One region of the Streptomyces sp. NPDC096311 genome, then DNA from elsewhere that is predicted to be linked to it. Evidence: riboswitches for the same ligand, from Rfam matches in the RefSeq annotation. Region 1 holds a riboswitch; each other region holds the start of a gene.

Region 1 (2,257 bases):
CGAGCAGCGTCCGCACCAGCGGGTGGGCGCAGAACAGACCGTCCCGCACCCCGATCCCGTACTCGGCGGACAGCGCGGCCGCGAAGTGCGAGCTGTTCCAGCCCTCGACGACGAACGAGAGGACGCCGACACGCGGGGCGTCGTCGCCGAAGAGCGACAGGACGCGGACCTCGGGCACCTCGGCCAGACCGGCGCGGACGGCCCCGATCAGCTGCTCCTCGCGGGCGACGAGCGTGTCGAAACCGGCCTCGGTCAGCGCCTTGCAGGCGGAGGCGATGGAGTAGGCGCCGATCACGTTCGGCGAACCGGCCTCGTGCCGGGCCGCGCTCTCGTGCCACTCCACGTCCACGCCGCCGTCCACCCGCCGCGTGACCTTGCGGCTGGCGCCGCCGCCCGCGAGGTACGGCTCGGCCTCGCGCAGCCAGTCGGCGCGGCCCGCGAGCACGCCGGAGCCGAACGGCGCGTACAGCTTGTGCCCGGAGAAGGCGACCCAGTCGACGTCGAGGTCCCGCACGGACACCGGGTGGTGCGGGGCGAGCTGGGCGGCGTCCAGGACGATCCGGGCACCGTGCGCGTGCGCGGCGGCGGCCAGCTCGCGCACCGGCCACAGCTCGCCGGTGACGTTCGAGGCGCCGGTGACGCAGACCAGGGCCGGGCCGTGGGGGTCACGGGCGGCGAGGGCCCGCTCCAGGGCCGTGACGGCCTCCTGCGGGGTGCGGGGCGCGTTGAGGTAGGTGACCCGGGCGTTCTTCCACGGCAGCAGCGAGGCGTGGTGTTCCGTCTCGAAGACGAACACCTGGCAGTCGGCCGGAAGCGTGGCGGCGAGCAGGTTGAGGGAGTCGGTGGTGGAGCGGGTGAAGACGACCTGGTCGCCGCCCCGGCAGTCGAGGAACTCGGCGACGGTCCTGCGGGCGTTCTCGAAGAGGTCGGTGGACAGCTGGGAGAGGTACCCGGCACCGCGGTGCACGCTGCCGTAGTACGGGGCGTACGCGGCGACGTCGTCCCACACCCGCTGGAGGGCGGGGGCGCTGGCGGCGTAGTCGAGCGCGGCGTAGGTGACCTCACCGCCGGTCACGAGCGGGACGGTGACATCTCGCCCCAGAACGGGCAGAGGGGAACAAACAGCCTGGTCGGCGGCAGCGGTGGAGACAGACATGGCGAGCTCCTGTGAGAGGCAGGCGGAATCGCTGCGCGGGCCGGGCGCACGGGGGTACGGGGGTACGGGTGCGCGACTGCACGGCTCGGCGCAGAGAGGAAAGGCAAAAGGGGTGTGCGGAGGCGGGGCTCTACGCCCTATCGCATTCGCTTGCTCACAGAAGGCTCCCTCGAACGACCAGGACCCCTGGGATTCTCGAGGGGTCCGCGCTTGCCGTAGACCTCGCTGCCTACGGCCTGGTCTTCACCCGGGGCACCCCGCCACGGACGGAGGGTTGCCGGACAGCCGGCCGGGGCCTGATGGCTGTCGCTCATGACCTGATACCGCATCCTGCCACAAGATCTTCCCCCCGCAACCCGGCGTCCGTATACCGGGACGCCGAGCGGGGCCCCAAAGATCGCGCAGTTCCCCGCGCCCCTGCAGGGGCGCGGGGAACTGCGCGGGCAACCCCCACCGGCCCGCGGACTACGACTGGCTCGCCGCCACCCAGCGTTCCAGCGTCCGCTTCGCCGCCCCCGAGTCGATCGCCCGCGCCGCCTTCGCCATCCCGGCACGGAGCTGGTCCGCGAGCGGCGCGTCGGTCGGGGACAGGGCTACGAGGGCCGCCGCGGAGTTCAGCAGCACGGCGTCCCGTACGGGCCCCGTCTCGCCGCCCAGCAGGCGACGGGCGACGTCCGCGTTGTAGGACGCGTCGGCGCCGCGCAGGGCCTCCACGGGGACGAGTTCGAGGCCGACGTCACGCGGGTCGAAGCGCTCCTCGGTGACCTTGCCGTCGCGGACGATCCAGACCCGGGACGTCGCGGTGGTGGTCAGCTCGTCCAGGCCGTCGTCGCCGCGGAAGACGAGCGAGGAGTTGCCGCGCTCGGCGAACACGCCCGCCACGATCGGCGCCATGCGCAGGTCCGCGACTCCGACGGCCTGTGCCTTCACCCGCGCCGGGTTCGTCAGCGGACCCAGCACGTTGAACGTGGTCCGGATCCCCAACTGCCCCCGCGCCGCCGCGACATGACGCAGCGCCGGGTGGAACTTCACCGCGAAGCAGAAGGTGATCCCGGCCTCCTCCGCGACCTCGGCCACCCGCTTCGTCGTCAGGTCCAGATT
Region 2 (2,257 bases), on a different contig from region 1:
GCCCCACGATCCCGGAGACGAAGTCCGAGGAGAACTCCTTCAGGTCCGCGTCGATGAAACAGATGATGTCCCCGCTCGTCACGAGGAGGGAACGCCACAGCACCTCGCCCTTGCCGGGCACGGCCGGGATGCGCGGCAGGATCTCGTCCCGGTGCACCACGCGCGCGCCCGCCGCGGCGGCCACCTGCGAGGTGCGGTCGGTCGAGCCCGAGTCGACGACGACGATCTCGTCGACGAGGGGCACCTGCTGCATCAGGTCGTGGCGGATGACGGCGACGATCTCGCCGACCGTCTCCTCCTCGTTCAGCGCGGGCAGGACGACGCTCACCGAGGAGCCCGTGGCCCGTTTGGCGGACATGAGTCTGTGGAGCGGGCGATCGGTCACGGACCAGGAGCGATTGCTCAGCCAGCGCTCAGTTTCCTTCAGCACAGTCTGCGGCTCCTCACTGTCTGATCACCCGGTGTCTCACGGTGTGATCCATCTCGCGGTTCGGACGACTATCTCAACTGTCCAGGCCTTCGGTTACAGTCTTGAACAACGCGGATGACCATCGCATGTCGTAGATCATCTGCGGACCATCGCTCCACACGCGCCACCGCACGACACAACCGAATACCGCTCATCCAGAGGGGCAGAGGGATACGGCCCGATGAAGCCCCGGCAACCCTCCAGCTGGTCCGGTCACATTGATGTGGCGAGGCTCCCGGCTTGGGAAGGTGCCAAATCCGTCTCACGGCGAAGTGCGTCGTGAGGAAGATGAGGAGAAAGGGCCTCGCCTCCATGGCTGCGCAGACTGTTGCAAGCACCACGAACCCTGTCGCGGGCGACACCACCACCGTAGTCGGTGTGGATCTCGGACCCGCCGCCGCGCTTTCCTGCCGCGAGTGCGGGCACCGCGTGCCGCTCGGCCCGGTGTTCGCCTGCGAGGAGTGTTTCGGCCCGCTGGAGATCGCGTACGACTTCTCGGCCTACGAAACCGAAGAACTCCGGGCGCGCATCGAAGCGGGCCCCGCGAACATCTGGCGCTATGCGCCGCTGCTGCCCGTCCCGGCCGACGTCGCCGACAAGCCGAACATCAACCCCGGCTGGACCAAGCTCGTCAAGGCCGACAACCTCGCCCGCGAGCTGGGCGTCGAGGCCGGCAAGCTCTTCGTCAAGGACGACTCCGGCAACCCGACGCACTCCTTCAAGGACCGCGTCGTCGCCCAGGCCATCGAGGCCGCCCGCGCGTTCGGCTTCACCACTCTCTCCTGCTCCTCCACGGGCAACCTCGCCGGCGCCGTCGGTGCCGCCGCCGCCCGCGCCGGCTTCCGCTCCTGCGTGTTCATCCCGCACGACCTGGAGCAGGGCAAGGTCGTCATGGCCGCGATCTACGGCGGCGAGCTCGTCGGTATCGAGGGCAACTACGACGACGTGAACCGCTTCTGCTCCGAGCTGATCGGCGACCCGGCCGGCGAGGGCTGGGGCTTCGTCAACGTCAACCTGCGGCCGTACTACGCGGAGGGCTCCAAGACCCTGGCGTACGAGATCTGCGAGCAGCTGGGGTGGAAGCTCCCCGACCAGCTGGTGATCCCCATCGCCTCCGGCTCCCAGCTCACGAAGATCGACAAGGGTCTTCAGGAGCTGATCAAGCTCGGACTGGTCGAGGACAAGCCGTACAAGATCTTCGGTGCCCAGGCCGAGGGGTGCTCGCCGGTGTCCGTCGCCTACAAGGCGGGCCACGACGTCGTACGGCCCCAGAAGCCGAACACCATCGCCAAGTCGCTCGCCATCGGCAACCCGGCCGACGGGCCGTACGTGCTGGACATCGCGCGGCGCACGGGCGGGGCCGTGGAGGACGTGAACGACGAGCAGGTCGTCGACGCGATCAAGCTGCTCGCGCGGACGGAGGGGATCTTCGCCGAGACCGCCGGTGGCGTGACCGTCGGTGTCACGCGCAAGCTGATCGAGAACGGGCTGCTCGACCCGACGCTCACCACCGTCGTGCTCAACACCGGTGACGGCCTCAAGACGCTGGACGCGGTGGCCGGGACGGGGCTGACCGCGACCATTCGTCCCAACCTGGACTCTTTCCGAGAGGCCGGGCTCGCTTAGGGCTTGGCTCGGAGGGTTGTTTGTTTGCCGCGGGCCGGTGGGGGCCGGTCGCGCGGTTCCCCGCGCCCCTCTGGGGCGCTACCCGACCGGAGGTCACAAGGAATGAGCGTCAACGTCCGCATCCCCACCATCCTGCGCACCTACACCGGTGGTCAGGCCGAG
Region 3 (2,257 bases), on a different contig from region 1:
ACGGAGAGGACGCCGCCGCGGACCACTTCCGCCGCGTACGCCGCCTCGTTGAGGCTCAGTCCGACGACCGCGACGACCATGTCGGTGGCGAGCCGGGACTCGTCGAAGGTGAGGAAGGCGGGGCCGAAGGGGACGCCGAGGCTCAGCGTCTTGTAGAGCGCGCTGAAGTTGTAGAGGAAGAGCAGGACGACGATGAGCGGCACCGAGCGGAACAGCCAGATGTAGACCCAGCTCACCGCGCGCAGCACGGGGCTCCTGGAGAGTCGGGCCAGGGCGAGCAGAATGCCGCCGAGCAGGCCCAACACGGCGCTGAAGAGCGTCACTTCGAGGGTGATGAGCAGGCCGTCGAGGATCGTGGGACGCAGGAACCAGTACGCGAACCGGTCCCACTGGAAGAAGGGGTTGGTCGCCAGCCCGTGGACGATCTGGGCGACCACGACGAGCGCGATGGCCGAGGCGATCCAGCGGCCGGGGTGGCGCAGGGGCAGCACGCGTTGTGCCGCGGCCGGGCGGGGCTCCGTCGTGCTCAACGGCACGGCGGAGCCCAGGGATTCACTCATGGAGGGCTCCAACGAATGCGGACACACCGCCGCCGGCCCGTACGACGGCGGTGCGCGCGGGGACAGACGGATGTCAGGGGGTACGGAGGGAGGAGATGCTCATCGACAGCGCGCCGTCAGGGCGGCGGGCGAGGGAGGCCGAGCCGTGCGGACGTTCAACGCCGCGGAAGGCGGAAGCGGTCAGCCCTGACAGAGACAGCGGGCACCGCGGGAGCTACAACACAGTGCGGCGGCTGGGCAGCCGTGGCGCCGCGAAGCGGTCGTCCCGTCAGCTGCGCACATCGCGTTCACCGTCACCATTCCGCCCCGCTGGGCCTCGAACGCACCGGAATCGATCCGGTCCGATGCGGCGTAAGTTAGGCACGGCCCCAAACGAATGTCAACGCGCTCCGGCCGGAACGACCACGTGGTGAGACCGCGCATATGCCTTCTTGACGGCTCAGCGGACCGCACCGAGACTGACGGGGACGGTCACGATTGTCAGCGCCCGTCGTGCGGGTTCCTCCCGTTCGACGCGGTGATCGGCCCCGGCCCGCTGACAGGCAACCCTTCCACCGCGACGGGGTGCCCCGGGTGACGACCGGGTCCCGCCGGTGCGGTGGGGCAAGCGTGGTCTCGCCTCTCGCGAGCCCCGGACACGGGAGCGATGGGAATGGCCAGGAGGAGCACGAACGGTCTGACCAGGCGCCTGCACATCGATCTGCAGCGGGTCTCCAGCGCGTACTGAGCGCTCGGCTGGAAGTGCCGGGATGTGCCGTCGATCGTCTACGGCGCCCTCGTGGCCGGTCGCGCAGTTCCCCGCACCCCTTCAGGGTGCTGCCGAACCGCAGCGGACTTCACCCGACCCGCTTCGTCCGGTCAGGTACGTCCCGCGATCCGGACCGGCCCGTACGTCAGCGCAGTCACTCCGTTCCGCCACCGCCGCCCAACGGGTCGCGGGGGCTTCGACGTTGCCTGGAGAGTCATGCCCAAGACAGTCTCGCTCGCCGCCCCTCGCCCCCACCGCATCCGCAGCCGCATCGGCGTCGGCCTGGCCGGCGGCTTCTACCCGGCGCCGCACCGCTATCAGCTGTACCTCGCCGAGGGCTGTCCGCGCTCGCTGCGCATCTCGATCACCCTGGAGCTGCTCGGTCTCCACGACTCGGTCGCCGCCACGCTGCTGACGCGTCCCGCCGAGACACCCGAGGCGTTCGCCGCACTGCGCGGCGCGTACGAGGCCACCTGGCACCACTACGACGGTCCGCTCACCGCGCCCGCGCTGTGCGACCGTTGGAGCGGACGGATCGTGAGCAACCACACGCCGGACATCCTGCGTGACCTCGCCGGACTGCCGGTCTGTCAGGGCGACGCCCGCCTCCCCCGGCTGAACCCACCGGCCCTCATCGCGGACATCGACGCCTTGCGCGAACTCCTCGACCGGGACGTCACCCCCGCCGCGCCGCCGCTTGCGCGCACGACGGCACTCCAGTCGCTGGACCGGCAACTCGCCTCGCACATCCACGCGTTGGGCGACGAGCTGACGGCCGCGGACGTCGATCTCTGGGTGGCCCTGACCCAACTCGGCCCGACGGAGTCCCTCTCCCCCTATGGACGGCTCCGGGACTACGTACGTCGGCTCGACGCCCACCCGGCCTTCCACGGCAAGGTGCGCTGAGCGCGTACGCCAAGGTCGCCGGGGCCGGCTGGGCCTCAGGGCC

The links. Region 1 has a riboswitch for S-adenosylmethionine ahead of ACIRA5_RS04815 (aminotransferase class V-fold PLP-dependent enzyme). Riboswitches for the same ligand answer to the same signal wherever they lie in the genome.
Region 2: it holds a riboswitch for S-adenosylmethionine, as region 1 does, so the genes downstream of both, thrC (threonine synthase) here and ACIRA5_RS04815 (aminotransferase class V-fold PLP-dependent enzyme) in region 1, are expected to answer to the same signal.
Region 3: it holds a riboswitch for S-adenosylmethionine, as region 1 does, so the genes downstream of both, ACIRA5_RS15825 (putative leader peptide) here and ACIRA5_RS04815 (aminotransferase class V-fold PLP-dependent enzyme) in region 1, are expected to answer to the same signal.

What each region holds. Positions count from the first base shown of each region.
Region 1 is NZ_JBIWFN010000002.1:45,963-48,219, forward strand. Features, by position in the region: gene ACIRA5_RS04815 (aminotransferase class V-fold PLP-dependent enzyme) at 1-1,156, opposite strand, end outside; SAM riboswitch class IV at 1,358-1,474, opposite strand; gene trpD (anthranilate phosphoribosyltransferase) at 1,622-2,257, opposite strand, start outside.
Region 2 is NZ_JBIWFN010000003.1:535,368-537,624, reverse strand. Features, by position in the region: gene ACIRA5_RS10700 (glucosyl-3-phosphoglycerate synthase) at 1-430, opposite strand, end outside; SAM riboswitch class I at 618-764, shown strand; gene thrC (threonine synthase) at 782-2,095, shown strand; gene ACIRA5_RS10690 (MoaD/ThiS family protein) at 2,198-2,257, shown strand, end outside.
Region 3 is NZ_JBIWFN010000005.1:350,864-353,120, reverse strand. Features, by position in the region: gene ACIRA5_RS15830 (amino acid ABC transporter permease) at 1-560, opposite strand, end outside; SAM riboswitch class IV at 1,030-1,176, shown strand; gene ACIRA5_RS15825 (putative leader peptide) at 1,207-1,287, shown strand; gene ACIRA5_RS15820 (cell envelope biogenesis protein OmpA) at 1,525-2,214, shown strand.